2 regions of the Fusibacter sp. A1 genome follow, and region 1 is predicted to be linked to the other one. Evidence: predicted binding sites of a transcription regulator. Region 1 holds the regulator's gene; the other holds the start of a gene.
The links. Region 1 encodes Rex, which represses fermentation and respiration genes when NADH is low (regulators of the CRP and FNR family bind a similar motif). Its sites were predicted from a motif close to ATTGTTAANNNNTTAACAAT; they were not measured.

Region 2: DWB64_RS03405 (NAD(P)H-dependent oxidoreductase subunit E) is a predicted target of Rex. The motif match lies at 1,684-1,703, and genes of this name have one in related genera.

Annotation. Positions count from the first base shown of each region.
Region 1 is NZ_QQWI01000003.1:110,950-118,737, forward strand. Features, by position in the region: gene DWB64_RS04535 (MGMT family protein) at 1-19, opposite strand, end outside; gene gdhA (NADP-specific glutamate dehydrogenase) at 518-1,864, opposite strand; gene DWB64_RS04545 (hypothetical protein) at 2,182-3,000, opposite strand; gene DWB64_RS04550 (4Fe-4S binding protein) at 3,244-3,414, shown strand; gene DWB64_RS04555 (MarR family winged helix-turn-helix transcriptional regulator) at 3,454-3,906, opposite strand; gene DWB64_RS04560 (acetyl-CoA C-acetyltransferase) at 3,919-5,097, opposite strand; gene DWB64_RS04565 (redox-sensing transcriptional repressor Rex) at 5,422-6,051, opposite strand; gene DWB64_RS04570 (ATP-binding cassette domain-containing protein) at 6,276-7,788, shown strand, end outside.
Region 2 is NZ_QQWI01000002.1:299,362-307,149, forward strand. Features, by position in the region: gene tyrS (tyrosine--tRNA ligase) at 1-947, shown strand, start outside; gene DWB64_RS03400 (TIGR03905 family TSCPD domain-containing protein) at 1,204-1,443, opposite strand; gene DWB64_RS03405 (NAD(P)H-dependent oxidoreductase subunit E) at 1,934-2,449, shown strand; gene DWB64_RS03410 (ferredoxin) at 2,452-2,844, shown strand; gene nuoF (NADH-quinone oxidoreductase subunit NuoF) at 2,856-4,643, shown strand; gene DWB64_RS03420 (NADH-dependent [FeFe] hydrogenase, group A6) at 4,656-6,398, shown strand; gene DWB64_RS03425 (pyruvate carboxylase) at 6,682-7,788, shown strand, end outside.

The sequences.
Region 1 (7,788 bases):
AAAAACTCATCTGAGCCATAGTATACCTCTCTTTACCAAGAACGTAGTGTGTTCTTGGCGATGTAAGTCAACGTCTTTTGTTGACGGATCGGACAGTCTGTTCTTGGCGATGTAAGTCAACGCATTTTGTTGACGGATCGGACAGTCTGTGAACAACACTTTCCATCTTTATTCTACACGCTATCACAATCAATTGCAAATGGTTATCACTGAGAAGGAAGTTGATGGATAAGGACTATTATAATAGGAAGAAATAAAATAAAAGAAATAATAGAAGAAAAAATAAAAGAAATAATAAAAAGCGAATGATATGCCCTTCGGGCGTGAAATATCTTCGATATGATATAATCGCTTCGCGATTGTGATATGAAATCCTTTTATGGGCCGAAGGCGTATATCACATCCGCAGGATATTTCATGCACGCAGGGCATATCACCCGGCCGAAGGACGGATTTCATTGGTAACTATTAATCAATAAAAAAAAAGCTAGACCGAAGTCTAGCTTTTATTTATTGATTAATAGTTACCTTGTTGGTGCATAGCGTCAGCAACTTTTACGAAGCCAGCGATGTTAGCACCAGCAACTAGGTTGTATCCTAAGCCGTAAGCTTCAGATGCAGTAGCTGCGTTGTTGTGGATGTCGATCATGATTTGGTGAAGTTTTTCGTCAACTTCTTCAGCAGTCCAAGAAAGTCTCATTGAGTTTTGTGACATTTCAAGTGCAGAAGTAGCAACACCACCAGCGTTAGCTGCTTTAGCTGGACCAACAAGAACACCTTTTTCCATAAGGAACTTAAGTGCTTCGTTTGTAGTTGGCATGTTAGCGCCTTCTACTACGAATTTGATACCGTTAGCTACGATTGCTTCAGCATGCTCAAGGTGGATATCATTTTGAGTTGCACATGGCATGATGATATCAACTTTTCTGCCCCATGGTTTTTCACCAGCAAAGAACTCACAACCGAATTTATCAGCGTAGTCTTTTACTTTATCTCTACCAGATGCTCTCATTTCAAGAAGGTAGTTGATTTTCTCGTCTGTTACGATACCGTCTGCATCGTAGATGTATCCATCTGGACCAGAAAGAGTAACAACTTTACCACCAAGGTCTCTAACTTTGATGCAAGCGCCCCATGATACGTTACCGAAACCTGAAACAGCAACAGTTTTACCTTCGAAAGATAAACCTTCGTGCTTAAGCATTTCGTTAGCGAAGTATGTTACACCAAAACCAGTAGCTTCTGGTCTGATTAGTGAACCACCGTAAGGGCGGCCTTTACCAGTTAACACGCCGTTTTCAAACGCGCCTCTGATTCTTCTGTATTGACCGTACATGTAGCCGATTTCACGACCACCAACACCGATATCGCCAGCTGGAACGTCAACGTCTGGTCCGATGTGTCTGTAAAGCTCAGTCATAAAGCTTTGGCAGAATCTCATTACTTCAGCGTCTGATTTGCCGTTAGGATCAAAGTCAGAACCACCTTTACCGCCACCGATTGGTAAGCCAGTTAAAGAGTTTTTAAAGATTTGCTCAAAACCTAGGAATTTAACGATTGAAATATAAACAGTTCTGTGGAAACGAAGACCACCTTTGTAAGGTCCGATAGCTCCGTTAAATTGTACACGGAAACCTCTGTTTACTTGAAGGTTACCTGCATCATCAACCCAAGGAACTCTAAAGATGATTTGTCTTTCAGGCTCAGTGATTCTTTCAAGAATGTTTGCCTGTACCCACTCAGGGTGTTTGTCCATTACTGGCTCCAACGACTCGAATACTTCTTCTACTGCTTGTAGAAATTCTGGCTCATTAGCGTTTCTTGCCTGTACGCGCTCAAATACTTCCGAAATGTACTTGTTCATCATACCTCTCCCTTTTCGTGTTGCCGCATTATTTACGGCAAAGATTGTTAAGTTCTTAACCATTTCTATGGCTGCAAACCTTTTCCTAATCAATTTTCGCCTTTATCATAACGAATATTATCAAGTAAAACAATGTTTTTTTGTAAAAACATTTTTTGATTATGAAATTAAACTTGCAGTCTATTTACATAAAATAGCCATTACCAATACTTGCACAAACCAGACTGATAGTGGTTTTCACTTAACCGTGAAATATTTATCGATTTTTTAACATTTTCATTGCAAAATTAAATCGTCAGAAAATTTTGAACAATTCGTTAATTTTTTATCCGCTTCACTTGCCTTACATAGACTTCAATCCGAATCACATGTAACTGGGTCATTGCTTCAAGTCCATCTTTAAGAGCAATAATCAGCTTATTGATCCCTACGTGCAGCTTGCTCCCTAAACCACCGATGATCTCGACATGAATAATCACACCTTCTGGTTTCTCATTAAACTTTAGCTTAACAACAGAATGCACCACCTCACTTCGATCAAGATAGTAACCTGCAATTTGAGTGAGCGCCTTTGTCGAAATCGTATATTTCCCCAAGTAGCTGAAGGTCGGTCTGACAACAGACTTTTCCGCCATCTCAAGCCCGGTCTCCCGTTTAAAGGAAAACACCTTAAGCTTGTCTAGGAAATAACCGCTAAAATCACTTTTCAGCTCGACAGAAGGCACAGGTATAACGTGCTTGCCATGTTTACTCCTCATATCCCTTGCTGTCTGGATTTCTTCAGGAGTAGAAATATCATCGATATAGACCGTTTCGCTGATTTCTCCTATCCCCAACCGTCGTGCGATTTTCTCAACCATGGCATCCGAGGTTCCGATGATCAACAGCTTCTTAGGATTGTGAAGATCTAAGGCCGCCTTGACCTCCTGTAAGTGGCTGTCGTGATGGAATATCGCTCGTTTGACAGCGGCGATATACGTCTGCTCGCGCTTTGCGGACTTACCTGCAATTTTCTTATTGTGTTTGATCAGCAGACCATCATCGATAATGTAATGAATATCATGTTGTCTTGCGACAAATAGAGCGCGATGGCTTTTTCCTGTACCACTTGATCCTACCAGTGCATATACTTTCATAACCTCACCCATTTCTATGTACCCAGCAAACTTCTGGTCAACCCACTTCGTTTTAAAAATTTTAATGTTTAGATTTATATCGCTTAATTTATAACGATTCTCAATATAAAGACAGCATATTCACGTTTTTTTAACTTCACCTTACTTGTTATTGTAAATCATATCTCATATAATTCAATTACAAACTGACACATCAACACATAAACGTGTACCTCGTGTCAAATTTATAGGAGGATTCAAATTATGGCTTATATCATTAATGATTCTTGCATCAGCTGTGGCGCTTGCGAACCAGAATGCCCAGTATCATGCATCACTGCTGGCGATAGCATCTACGTTGTAGACGAAGCTTCATGCATCGACTGTGGCGCTTGTGCGAATGTTTGCCCTGTAGACGCAGCACAACCTAAATAAGGTATTTAAAAAGCTACTCGTAAGAGTAGCTTTTTTAGTTTATTTTTCAGATTTGTCTTCAAGCTGCTTGAATCCTTGATGAAGCCTACTCAAATATTTGAGTACGGCTTTTTCTTCATTTATGGTAAGCTCTGAAATTGCAAACTCGAGCGGGGCGTGCAACTTACTGCTCGCAACCGCCAGTTGCCTATCACCGAACTCGGTAAGACCAAGAACCACAAGTCTCTTGTCGACTGGGTCTTCTGATTTTTCTATCAGTTTTGACTTCAGTAGCCTAGAAACAAATTTCGCAAGATCCGCACGTGGATAATTCATATTTGTGCAAAGCGATTTAAGGGACTGAGGCTCATCATTCAAAACTTCCAATATGGCCACATCCATAATGTCGAGCTTGCACGTAGCTGTTCCAAGTTTTTTATTGCTATGGATGCGGTTCACACGCATTAGCGTTTTATTCAACATGGTATTCAGTTCTTTGCTGTACTGCGACATAGATAGACCTCACTATTTTTTTACGATTACCGCTTCACCCATACCGCCACCTATACAAAGTGTAGCTAGGCCAGTCTTAACTTCTCTTTTTTGCATTTCATGAATAAGTGTCACAAGAATCCTTGCACCACTTGCTCCAATAGGATGTCCAAGCGCGATTGCTCCGCCATTGACATTTGTAATCTCCATGTTTAACTCAAGCTCTTTTGCAACAGCAAGCGCTTGAGATGCGAAAGCCTCGTTTGCTTCCACCAAATCCAAATCAGCTACGGTCAAGTTCGCTTTTTTCAGCGCTTTCCTAACTGCAGGAACAGGACCGATACCCATGATTTCAGGAGCGACACCTGCAGATGCGTGGCTGACAACCGTCACAAGTGGCGTTAATCCAAGCTGATCCGCCTTTTCTTTGCTCATTACGATGATACAAGCTGCACCGTCGTTGATGCCTGATGCATTTGCCGCCGTTACACTGCCGTCTTTTTTGAATGCCGGGCGAAGTTTAGCTAATTTCTCAACAACCACGCCATGCTTGATATATTCATCTTCTTCAAATACAATAGGATCGCCTTTTCTTTGAGGAATCACTACTGGAATAATCTCGTCTTTAAATCTACCGCTTTTTTGAGCCGCCTCAGCACGGTTTTGTGAAACAACTGCAAACTCATCTTGTGCTTCTCTTGAAATTTCGTATTTTGAAGCTAAGTTTTCAGCCGTCTGACCCATATGGAAGTCGTTGAAGGCATCCCACAAGCCGTCTCTCACCATCGTATCATAAAGTTGACCATCGCCCATACGTTGGCCCCAACGAGCCTCTTTTAATAGATATGGCGCCATTGACATGGTCTCCATACCACCAGCAACCACGACTTCGTTGTCGCCACTGATGATGGACTGAACAGCAAGTGAAACCGACTTTAATCCAGAACCACAAATCATATTGATTGTCATCGCCGGTGTTTCGATAGATAGTCCCGCCTTAATCGCAGCTTGTCTGGCAACCCCCTGCCCTTGACCCGCTTGAATAACACAGCCCATCATCACTTCATCTACTTCTTTAGGATCCAGATTGATCTTTTCAAGGGCGCCCTTGATAACAGTCGCACCTAAATCCTGAGGAGTCACTTTACCGATTGCCCCACCAAATGATCCTATCGCTGTACGAACAGCAGATACAATTACTACTTCTCTCATATTCAATACCTCCAAGTTAATTATCGGGGAACCAGCCCGACTAGTGCCATTATAGCATATAGTGCTGGGATGGTGATAGTTATTGTGGCATATGCAAATGCATATCTAATAGCCGAAGGCTATATCATACACGAAGTGTATTTCATGCATTTCATGCATATCACCCGAACGCAGTTTGGATATCATTGTAGTAATAAAAAAACTAGACTTCGTCTAGTTAAAGAGCTCTAAGAGGTTATGCACCTCTACGGAATAACAAAATAAGTTATCCTGGCCGGTGGGGCGGTAATAAAAAAACTAGACTTCGTCTAGTTTTGTTTATTACTACTTACTCGCTCCCTTTAGGAAGTATGAGATTGTGAATAGGTCTTCGATTAGGTGAACGTTTTCCACGATGACATCTTCTGGGACCTTTAAATCGATTGGAGCAAAGTTCCAGATGGCTTTTATTCCATTGTTGACTAGCTTCTCTGCAACGTTCTGTGCCGCATCTCTGTTGGTGCATATGTAGGCGATGTCTATAGCTTCTTTTTCCAAATATTCGCTGATGTTTTCTACATCAAGCACCTCTACATCATGTATTTTCATACCGATGAGACGTGGGTTAAGGTCAAACATCGCTTGCAGATTGAATCCGAACTTTTCGAAACTTGTGTAATTCGCTAAAGCTTGTCCAAGATTTCCGGCTCCGATGATGATTGTCTTATAATCGCTTACAAGACCCAATATGCTACCGATTTCAGAAAAAAGTTCCTCTACATTGTAGCCGTATCCCTGCTGTCCGAATCCGCCAAAATTATTTAAGTCCTGTCTGATTTGTGACGCTGTGAACCCCATGATTTCTGAAAGTTCCTTAGAAGATATTCTTTTAACATCTTTCTCGAGCAAATCCTTTAAGTACCTGTGATACTTTGGCAAACGTTTAATAACCGCTCTTGAAATTTTTTCGCTCATCGCTACACCCACCCATTACTGTTTATTTGAAAGCATTGCTTTCTATCTAATGTTCGTTAAATGATAATTTATTTACCTAATAAAAATTATAGCATCCTGTTTTCACACTGTCAAACATCCAACCACCCCAAACATAGCGCTCTCAAGGTATATATCATGATTTTTTAAGTCGGGCACTATCACATAATATGATTTTCTGCTAAACTTGTATGGAGGTGATTTCAGTGATTGCATTATCATTTAGTCAAATAAAAAAAGCATATTACGAACAAACTGTGTTGGATTCGATTTCATTTTCGATAAACGCACAAGACAAATTGGGACTTATCGGCCGTAACGGCACTGGAAAAACAACCATATTACGCCTTATTGCAGGTGTTGAAGAACCAGATAGCGGTATGATTTATATGGACAGCAAACTCAAGGTAGGTTATATGAAGCAAACCGATGAGTTGGATGAGGACTACACATTACTCAGTTACTGCATGTCCGCATTCGAAGATTTGTTGTCTCTAGAAGAGAACCTAACTGCCATGGAACATGAAATGGCTAGTTTTAAGACAGACAATGAAGATTTTAAAATCTTCATGAGCAAGTACGAAGCCTTATCCCACAGCTTCGAACAGCAAGGGGGATACATATTCAGATCAAAGGTCAGGGGTATTCTAAATGGCCTAGGGTTTGGCGACGAATCACATGATCGCGCTGTTAAATCCTTAAGCGGTGGCCAGTTTGCAAGACTTAAGCTAGCCAGACTTCTGATCGACGAGCCCGACATCCTTATTCTTGATGAACCTACAAACCATTTGGACATCGCTACGACCAGTTGGCTTGAGAACTACTTGAAGCAGTATCCAAAAACATTGCTGCTAGTGTCGCATGACAGGTATTTTTTAGATAGCGTATGCACCAAAATCATGGAAATTGAAAATAGCAATACGATGATTTACGATGGCAACTATACGGTCTTCAAAAAGAAAAAGGAAGCACATCTTGAACAGCTGAAGCGTCAATATGAAAAGGCTCAGTCAGAGCGCGCCAAACAAGAAGAACTCATACGAAAATTCAAGCAGCGTGGAACCGAAAAATTGGCTAAGCGCGCGAAAAGCCGCGAAAAACGCCTAGAACGACTGGAAACTCCTGAATATGTCGCTAGCCGCGACAATAAGATGAAGCTGAATCTGAAGGCTGGTTTGAGTTCTGGAACCGAAGTCCTCCATGTCGAAAATCTTTGTAAATCCTATGGCGAACAAGAAGTCATACGCGATGTTTCCTTCAACGTGTTTAGGGGTGAACGGATCGGACTGATCGGACATAACGGCACGGGCAAATCAACCATACTCAAAATACTTGAAGGTTCTCTGGATTTTGATGAAGGTCAGATCAAATTTGGTCACCAAGTACTTTGCGCTTACTATGATCAAAGTATGGAAGATCTGGATCCCGAGTGCACGATTATCGAAGAAATTCATAATTTCGTCCCTTTGATGGATGAAGTGGATATAAGAACCCTCTTAGGTAGATTCCTGTTTACAAGCGATGATGTCTTCAAGCCGATCAAAGTGCTTAGCGGCGGCGAGAAGGCAAGGGTCATGCTTACAAAGCTCTTCTTGACCGACTCTAACTTCTTGATGATGGATGAGCCGACAAATCATCTTGACATCTACAGTAAAGAGGTGCTCGAAGACGCGCTTGGCTCGTATGACGGTACCATGATCGTCATCTCTCATGACCGGT
Region 2 (7,788 bases), on a different contig from region 1:
ACCCTACTGGAAAATCCAAGATGAGACCGGCACTTTCTGAATCGGAAATACTCGCAAATGCCAAAACATACGAAAATCAGATCTTTAAAATTTTGGATCCGGACCTTACAGAAGTCAGATTCAACAGTGAATGGCTATCTAAGCTGAACTTCACTGAGGTGATAGAACTGGCTTCTGAATTCACAGTGGCTAGGATGCTTGAGCGCGACGATTTCAAGCAGCGATTCAAACATCAGCTGCCAATCGGGATTCATGAGTTCTTTTACCCGATCATGCAGGCGTTCGATTCCGTCGCCATTGATGCAGATATCGAAATTGGAGGCACCGATCAGCGATTCAACCTACTCATGGGGAGGACGCTTCAAGAAAACAAGGGTCACCAAAAACAAGTGGCGCTCTTCATGCCGCTACTGGTCGGACTCGACGGAATCGAAAAAATGAGCAAGAGTTTGGGCAATTACATTGGAATCAACGAATCTGCAGAAGAAATATTCGGAAAAGTAATGTCCCTTTCAGACGATCTGATGATGACCTTCTACGAGCTGGCGACAGATATCACACCCAGTGAAAAGAAACAGATTGAAAACGCACTGCTGGATGGCACGCTTCATCCAAAAGAGGCGAAAGTAAGTCTGGCCAAAAGAATAATAGGACAGTACCACAAGGAAGAAGATGCGCTCTGCGCACAAGAGAACTTCAACAGGGTATTCAGAGACAGGAAAACCCCGGAACTGATGACCGAATTGGGCATCAAGGGATGCGAAAACGATTTGATCGGTCTGATTCTGAGTCAAGGATTGATGCAATCCAAAAGTGAAATAAAAAGAATGATGATTGGAGGTGGAATTAGAGTCAACGGAGAAAAAGTGAGAGCGGATGAACCCCCGATCTTAAGAGAAGGGGATGTGCTTAAAGTGGGAAAGAAACATTTCTTTAGGTTGGTTTAAGAAGTTGGTAAAAAAAAGGTGAAAGAGGGCTATACCTCGCCTTGCTCGGGTTTTCCCTCTGCTTCGCAATCGGGCTATATCTTTGCTTCGCATTCGGGTTATACACGCCTTTGGCGTGGCAAAGGCAAATACGACCCGAGCGCTAGCGAGGTATAGCCCGAGTGCGCCAGCACAAGGTATTACCCGAGCAGCAGCGAGTACAACCCTCTTCCATCTCTCAACTAAACTAAACTAATTTAACTAAACTAAACCAAACTCATACAACCTCAGATAAAGCCTTGGCAAACTGATCCGGACAACTAGTCTTTTTACCGCCGCAGGAAATCCCCTTGAATTTTTCAACGATATCTTCGACTTTAGCTCCTTTGATGAGTTCTGTGAGTCCGATCAGGTTCCCAGGACATCCACCGACAAAATTTACTTGTTCGATGATTCCATCTTGGACTTTAAAATCAATTCTATTGGCACAAACGCCACTTGGCTTAAAAGACTGCATAGCTATTCTCCTTAAAAAGTTTAATGTTAAACTGTGATTTGATGTGAATAATCCTTGAATAGTGTAACTTACAAGCGTGGGAAATACTAGCTTGAATCATATATTGACAATTAATTAACGATTTAGTTTGGTAAATAACAATCAAACCCGAGTAAATAACTTGCATTTAAGCTATTTGAGAGTGTTTTTCAATTGAAAAATCCGGATTAATGAAGAGTTATTACGGTTTATTTAAGAGTTGATGTTAAAATGTTGACAAAGTGCATTGCAAAGCGGAATATCATACGTTATAATAAATGTGAATTGGGAATGTATCTTGTATACAATCCCTCGTATCCAAGTAATTGCAATTGATTCACACTATCATCTAATTGAAACGATTTTATAATATGAATCGTTAAAATAATTGTAATGATGAGTGAATATTCTGAATACTTGGGTATGTAAAGAGAGTGCTTACTAAAGCAATTTTTGAAAGGATGGTGTACATATGTCTAAATCAGCAGCTCAAACTGCACCTATCAGCGTTAAAGACATTTCACAAGATATTTACGATCAGTTACAAGCGTATATCGATGGTCTTGAAACGAAAGAGGGCGCAGTGATTCACTGTTTACACAAGGCGCAAGAATTAATCGGGTACCTACCAAAAGAAGTTATGCTCTTCATCTCAAGAGGCCTTAACTTACCAGCGGCAGAAGTATTCGGCGTAGTAAGTTTTTATTCTTACTTCTCTACTCAACCTACTGGAGAACATAAGATCTCTGTATGTATGGGTACGGCTTGTTACGTTAAAGGTTCTGAAAAGGTGCTTGAAGAATTTAAAAAGCAGCTTGGCCTTGAATCAGCAGGAACTACACCAGATATGCAATTTACTCTGAAAGATGTTCGTTGCGTAGGTGCTTGCGGTCTTGCTCCAATCTTAACTGTAGGCGACAAAGTTTATGGTCATGTTAGTGTGGATGATGTTGCAGCAATCGTAGCTGAATACAAGAAGGAGGCTTAATCATGGCGATTAAATCACTCGAAGATTTGAAGAAAATGAGAGAGGCGACTCTTGCTAAAGTTCAACTTAGAGAAGCTGGTCAAAACGTGGATGGCAATATCGAAGTAATGATCGGTCTTGCAACTTGCGGTATCGCTGCCGGCGGTAGAGAAGCTATGCAAGCGATCATCGATCAATTGGCTCAAGAGAACATTACTGACGTTCGTGTTGTTCGTGTAGGTTGTCTTGGATACTGTCACTCTGAACCAACGGTTCAAGTCAATATCCCAGGAGAAGAACCTGTGCTATACGGTAACGTAACAGAAGCTGTTGCTAGAGAAATCGTTACGAAACACATTAAAGGTAAAGAAACTTTAAACGACAATGTGTTGATGCAAACATTCACTAAGGCATAGGGAGGAAGATCATGGGTAAATATAATGGTCATATCTTGGTATGTGGCGGAACAGGATGTATGTCCCAAAAAGCTGAAGGCATTATCTCAGCTCTTGAAGGTAAACTTGCTGAAAACGGTTACGATCAAGAAATTCAAGTAGTTAAAACTGGATGTTTCGGATTCTGCGGAGCTGGTCCAATTCTTAAAATATTACCAGACAACACGGTTTATGTAAAAGTCAATGAAGATGACGCAGACACAATTGTCAATGAGCACATCATCAAAGGCCGTCGTATCGAGAGACTTCTTTACAAAGGTGAAGACGGAAAACCTCAAGACGACAAAAACATGAACTTCTATAAAAAACAATATAGAATCGCACTTAGAAACTGCGGATTGATCGATCCAGAGAACATTGAAGAGTATATCGGATTTGACGGTTACCAAGCACTTGGTAAAGTATTGTCTGAAATGACTCCTGAAGAAGTTTGCAAACTTGTTCAAGACTCTGGACTTCGTGGCCGTGGTGGTGGTGGTTTCCCAACTGGTCTTAAATGGGAATTCACTCGTCGTGAAGTGAACGAGCAAAAATATATCCTTTGTAACGCTGATGAAGGGGATCCAGGCGCATTCATGGATAGATCTATCCTTGAGGGTGACCCGCATTCAGTAATCGAAGCGATGGCTATCGGTGGTTACGCGATTGGCGCAGATACAGGTATCGTATATATCCGTGCTGAGTATCCACTTGCTATCACTCGTCTTGAAATTGCACTTAAGCAAGCTAGAGAAATCGGCTTACTAGGCAATGACATCATGGGAACAGGCTTCAACTTCGACATTAAAGTTAAACTTGGTGCCGGTGCGTTTGTTTGTGGTGAAGAGACTGCTCTTATCAACTCTGTTGAAGGTAAGCGTGGCGAGCCGAACAAAAAACCTCCTTTCCCTTCAGTAGAAGGTCTTTGGAAAAAACCATCATGCGTTAACAACGTAGAAACCTATGCGAATATCCCAGTGATCATCAACAAAGGTCCAGAGTGGTTCGCTTCTATCGGTACTGAAAAGTCAAAAGGTACGAAAGTATTCGCACTTGCCGGTAAAATTAACAATGTTGGTCTTTGTGAAGTACCAATGGGTATCACGCTTAGAGAAATCATCTACGATATCGGTGGCGGTATGTTTGATGGTAAAGAATTCAAAGCGGTACAGACTGGTGGACCATCAGGTGGTGTTATCACTAAAGCTGACCTTGATACTCCAATCGACTACGATTCACTAAAAGCTATCGGTTCAATGATGGGTTCTGGTGGTATGATCGTTATGGATGAAGACAACTGTATGGTATCTATCGCTAAGTTCTACCTTGAGTTCACTCAAGACGAATCATGTGGTAAATGTACTCCATGTAGAGTCGGTACTAAGAGAATGTACGAGATTCTTGAAAGAATCACAAACGGTCAAGGTCGTCCAGAAGATATCGACAACCTGATCCAGCTTGGTAACATGATCAAAGATACAGCGCTTTGCGGTCTTGGTCAAACAGCTCCAAACCCAGTACTTTCTACACTTCACTTCTTCAGAGAAGAGTACGAAGAGCATATCCACCAAGGATTCTGTAGAACTGGCGAGTGTACTGCGCTTGCTAAGTACTCGATTCTTGCTGACAAATGTATAGGATGTACACTATGTGCAAGAAAATGCCCTGTTAACTGTATCTCAGGTAAAGTTAAAGAAGTACATGTTATTGATCAACAAGCATGTATTAAATGTGGCGCTTGTCTAACGGCTTGTAAATTTGACGCCGTAATTAAAGGTTAGGAGGTGACAGTTATGAAAATGCTTAACATTACTATTAATGGTAAACAACTTCAAGTTGCTGAAGGTACAACTGTACTTAACGCTGCCAAAGAAGTTGGTGTTCATATTCCAACACTCTGTCACATGGACTTAGAAGGTTTCGGCATCGTAAACCAAGTGGCTTCATGCCGTGTCTGTGTAGTAGAAGTAGAAGGAAGACCAGCACTAGCTCCATCATGTGCTGAAAAATGTTTCGAAGGTATGGTAGTTAAAACGGATTCTATCCGTGCAATCACTGGTCGTCGTATGGCTGTAGAACTTCTACTGTCTAACCACCCTAAAGATTGCTTGACTTGTACTAAAAACTTAAGCTGTGAACTGCAATCACTTGCTAACGAACTTAACGTCCGTGAAATCAAGTGGGACGGCGAAATGATGGCGTTCGAGAAGGATACTACTTCTAAATCTATCGTTAAAGATCCAAACAAATGTGTTATGTGCAGACGTTGTGAAACAATGTGTAACACAGTTCAGACATGTGGAATTCTTTCAGCTGTAAACCGCGGATTCAACACATTCGTAGGTCCAGCGTTCAATATGGATATGGCTGATTCAAGCTGTACTTTCTGTGGTCAGTGTGTGGCTGTTTGTCCTACTGCTGCCCTTACAGAAGTAAATGACATCTCTAAAGTATGGTCTGCGCTTATGAACCCTAAGAAACACGTAATGGTACAGGTTGCTCCTGCTATCCGTGTTGCTATCGGTGAAGAGTTCGGTATCCCTGCTGGTGAGATCACTACTGGCAAACTAGCTGCTTCACTTCGTAAGTTAGGTTTTGACGGCGTATTCGATACAGATTTCGCAGCTGACCTTACAATCATGGAAGAAGCATCTGAACTTGTGCACAGACTTACGCACAACGGAACACTTCCAATCCTTACATCATGTTGTCCGGCTTGGGTTAAGTTCTTTGAACACCAATTCCCAGACATGCTAGACATTCCATCATCATGTAAGTCACCGCAAATCATGTTCGGTGCGGTTGCTAAAACTTACTACGCTGAGAAGAAAGGTCTTAATCCAGACGACATCACTGTTGTTTCGATCATGCCTTGCTTGGCTAAAAAAGCGGAAGCTGCTCGTCCAGAACTTGCAGGCGACGACCTACAAAACGTTGACTTGGTTCTTTCAACTCGTGAGTACGCTCAAATGCTTAAAGAAGCAGGCGTTGACTTTGCGAACCTTGAGGACGAGGATTTCGACAAAATGCTAGGTGAGTCTACTGGCGCATCTGTAATCTTCGGTGCTACAGGTGGTGTTATCGAGGCTGCTACTCGTACGGCTTACGAATGGGTAACTGGCGAAACTCTTGAAGATGTTAACTTCCATCAACTACGTGGTCTTGAAGGCATCCGTGCCGCTGAGATCCAAGTAGGTGACTTGACGCTTAACATCGGTATCGCTCACGGTCTTGGAAACGCTAGAAAACTTCTTGAAGACATCAGAGATGGAAAGTCTCACTTCCACGCGATCGAAATCATGGCTTGCCCTGGTGGATGTATCGGTGGTGGCGGACAGCCATATCACCACGGTGATATGGATATCATCAGAAAACGTCAAGAAGCGATCTACAAAGAAGACGCTGGCAAGACTAGACGTAAGTCTCATGAGAACCAAGAAGTCATCAAGCTTTATGAAGAGTTCCTTGGCAAGCCATATGGCCACAAGGCACATGAACTTCTACACACTGCCTACCAAGCTAAAGAAAAAATCTAATCTATCAATCAAAGACCTCCGAGTACTCGGAGGTCTTTTTTCATGTGATTAGCTTGCCTGCTGAAACAGGATAACGTTTGCATGGCTTTTATCGAAAATACTTGTTCCACTTTGAAAAATTTAGTATATCGATTTATTTCTTAATAAAAATAACCATATTTTATATTAGCTATGTTTAGTTTCGTTTTTAATACCAACTACTAATTAAACGATGCCCTAAGCGAATTGAATACGAACGATTTAAATGTTATTGTGATTAAAATTCGTAAAAAGGGGACTAATCATGAAACAATTTAAAAGAGTGCTAGTCGCAAACAGAGGCGAAATCGCAATAAGGGTTATTCGTGCATGTCAGGAGCTTGGGATTCGGACTATCGCCGTCTATTCCAATGAGGATAAGAATGCGCTATTCAGACACAAGGCCGATGAGGCCTATGAGATAGGACATAACAAAAGTCCTGTTGAAGCGTATTTGGGCATTGACGACATTATTCGAGTCGCCAAGTCCAAGGGGGCGGATGCGATTCATCCCGGCTATGGTTTCTTAGCTGAAAACGCTGAGTTTGCTAAAAAGTGCGAGCAGGCGGGAATCGTCTTTATCGGTCCTAGCCATAAGGCGATCCATGCCATGGGCGACAAGATACTGTTAAAGAAGATGGCGAGTGAGGCTGGTGTGCCGACAATTCCTGGCTCTAAAGAACCGATCGGCTCCATAGCCGGTGCCTTAGAGGCGGCAAACACATGCGGTTACCCTGTGATGATCAAGGCGGCTCTTGGTGGAGGCGGTCGTGGAATGAGGATCGCTGTAGATGAACAGGCTTTGAAGGCGGAGTTCGAGAGCGCAAAGCGCGAAGCCCTAAAGGCGTTCGGATGTGGCGATGTGTTTATTGAGAAGTTTATCAAGAACCCAAAGCATATCGAAGTGCAGGTAATCGGGGATTCAAGCGGTGAGGTACTTCACTTGTTCGAAAGGGACTGCTCGATTCAGCGAAGGCACCAGAAAATCATCGAGTTTGCTCCAGCGATCGGTATCAGTCAAAAAACGAAGGATGCTCTTTACGAGGCGTCGATTAAAATCGCAAAATATGCCAAGTATAGGAATGCGGGAACCGTCGAATTTCTTGTGGATGAAAACGAAGACTTCTTCTTTATTGAGATGAATCCAAGGATTCAAGTGGAACATACGATTACAGAAAACATAACCGGCATCGATATCGTTCAAACACAACTGCTGATAGCGAGCGGCTATACCTTCGACAGCGAGAGACTCAACCTCAAGCAGAGCGAGATCACAACGAGAGGGTTTTCGATACAGTGCAGGGTGACGACAGAGGACCCTGCAAATGGATTCATGCCGGATACAGGAAAGCTAGACGTCTACAGAACGGCT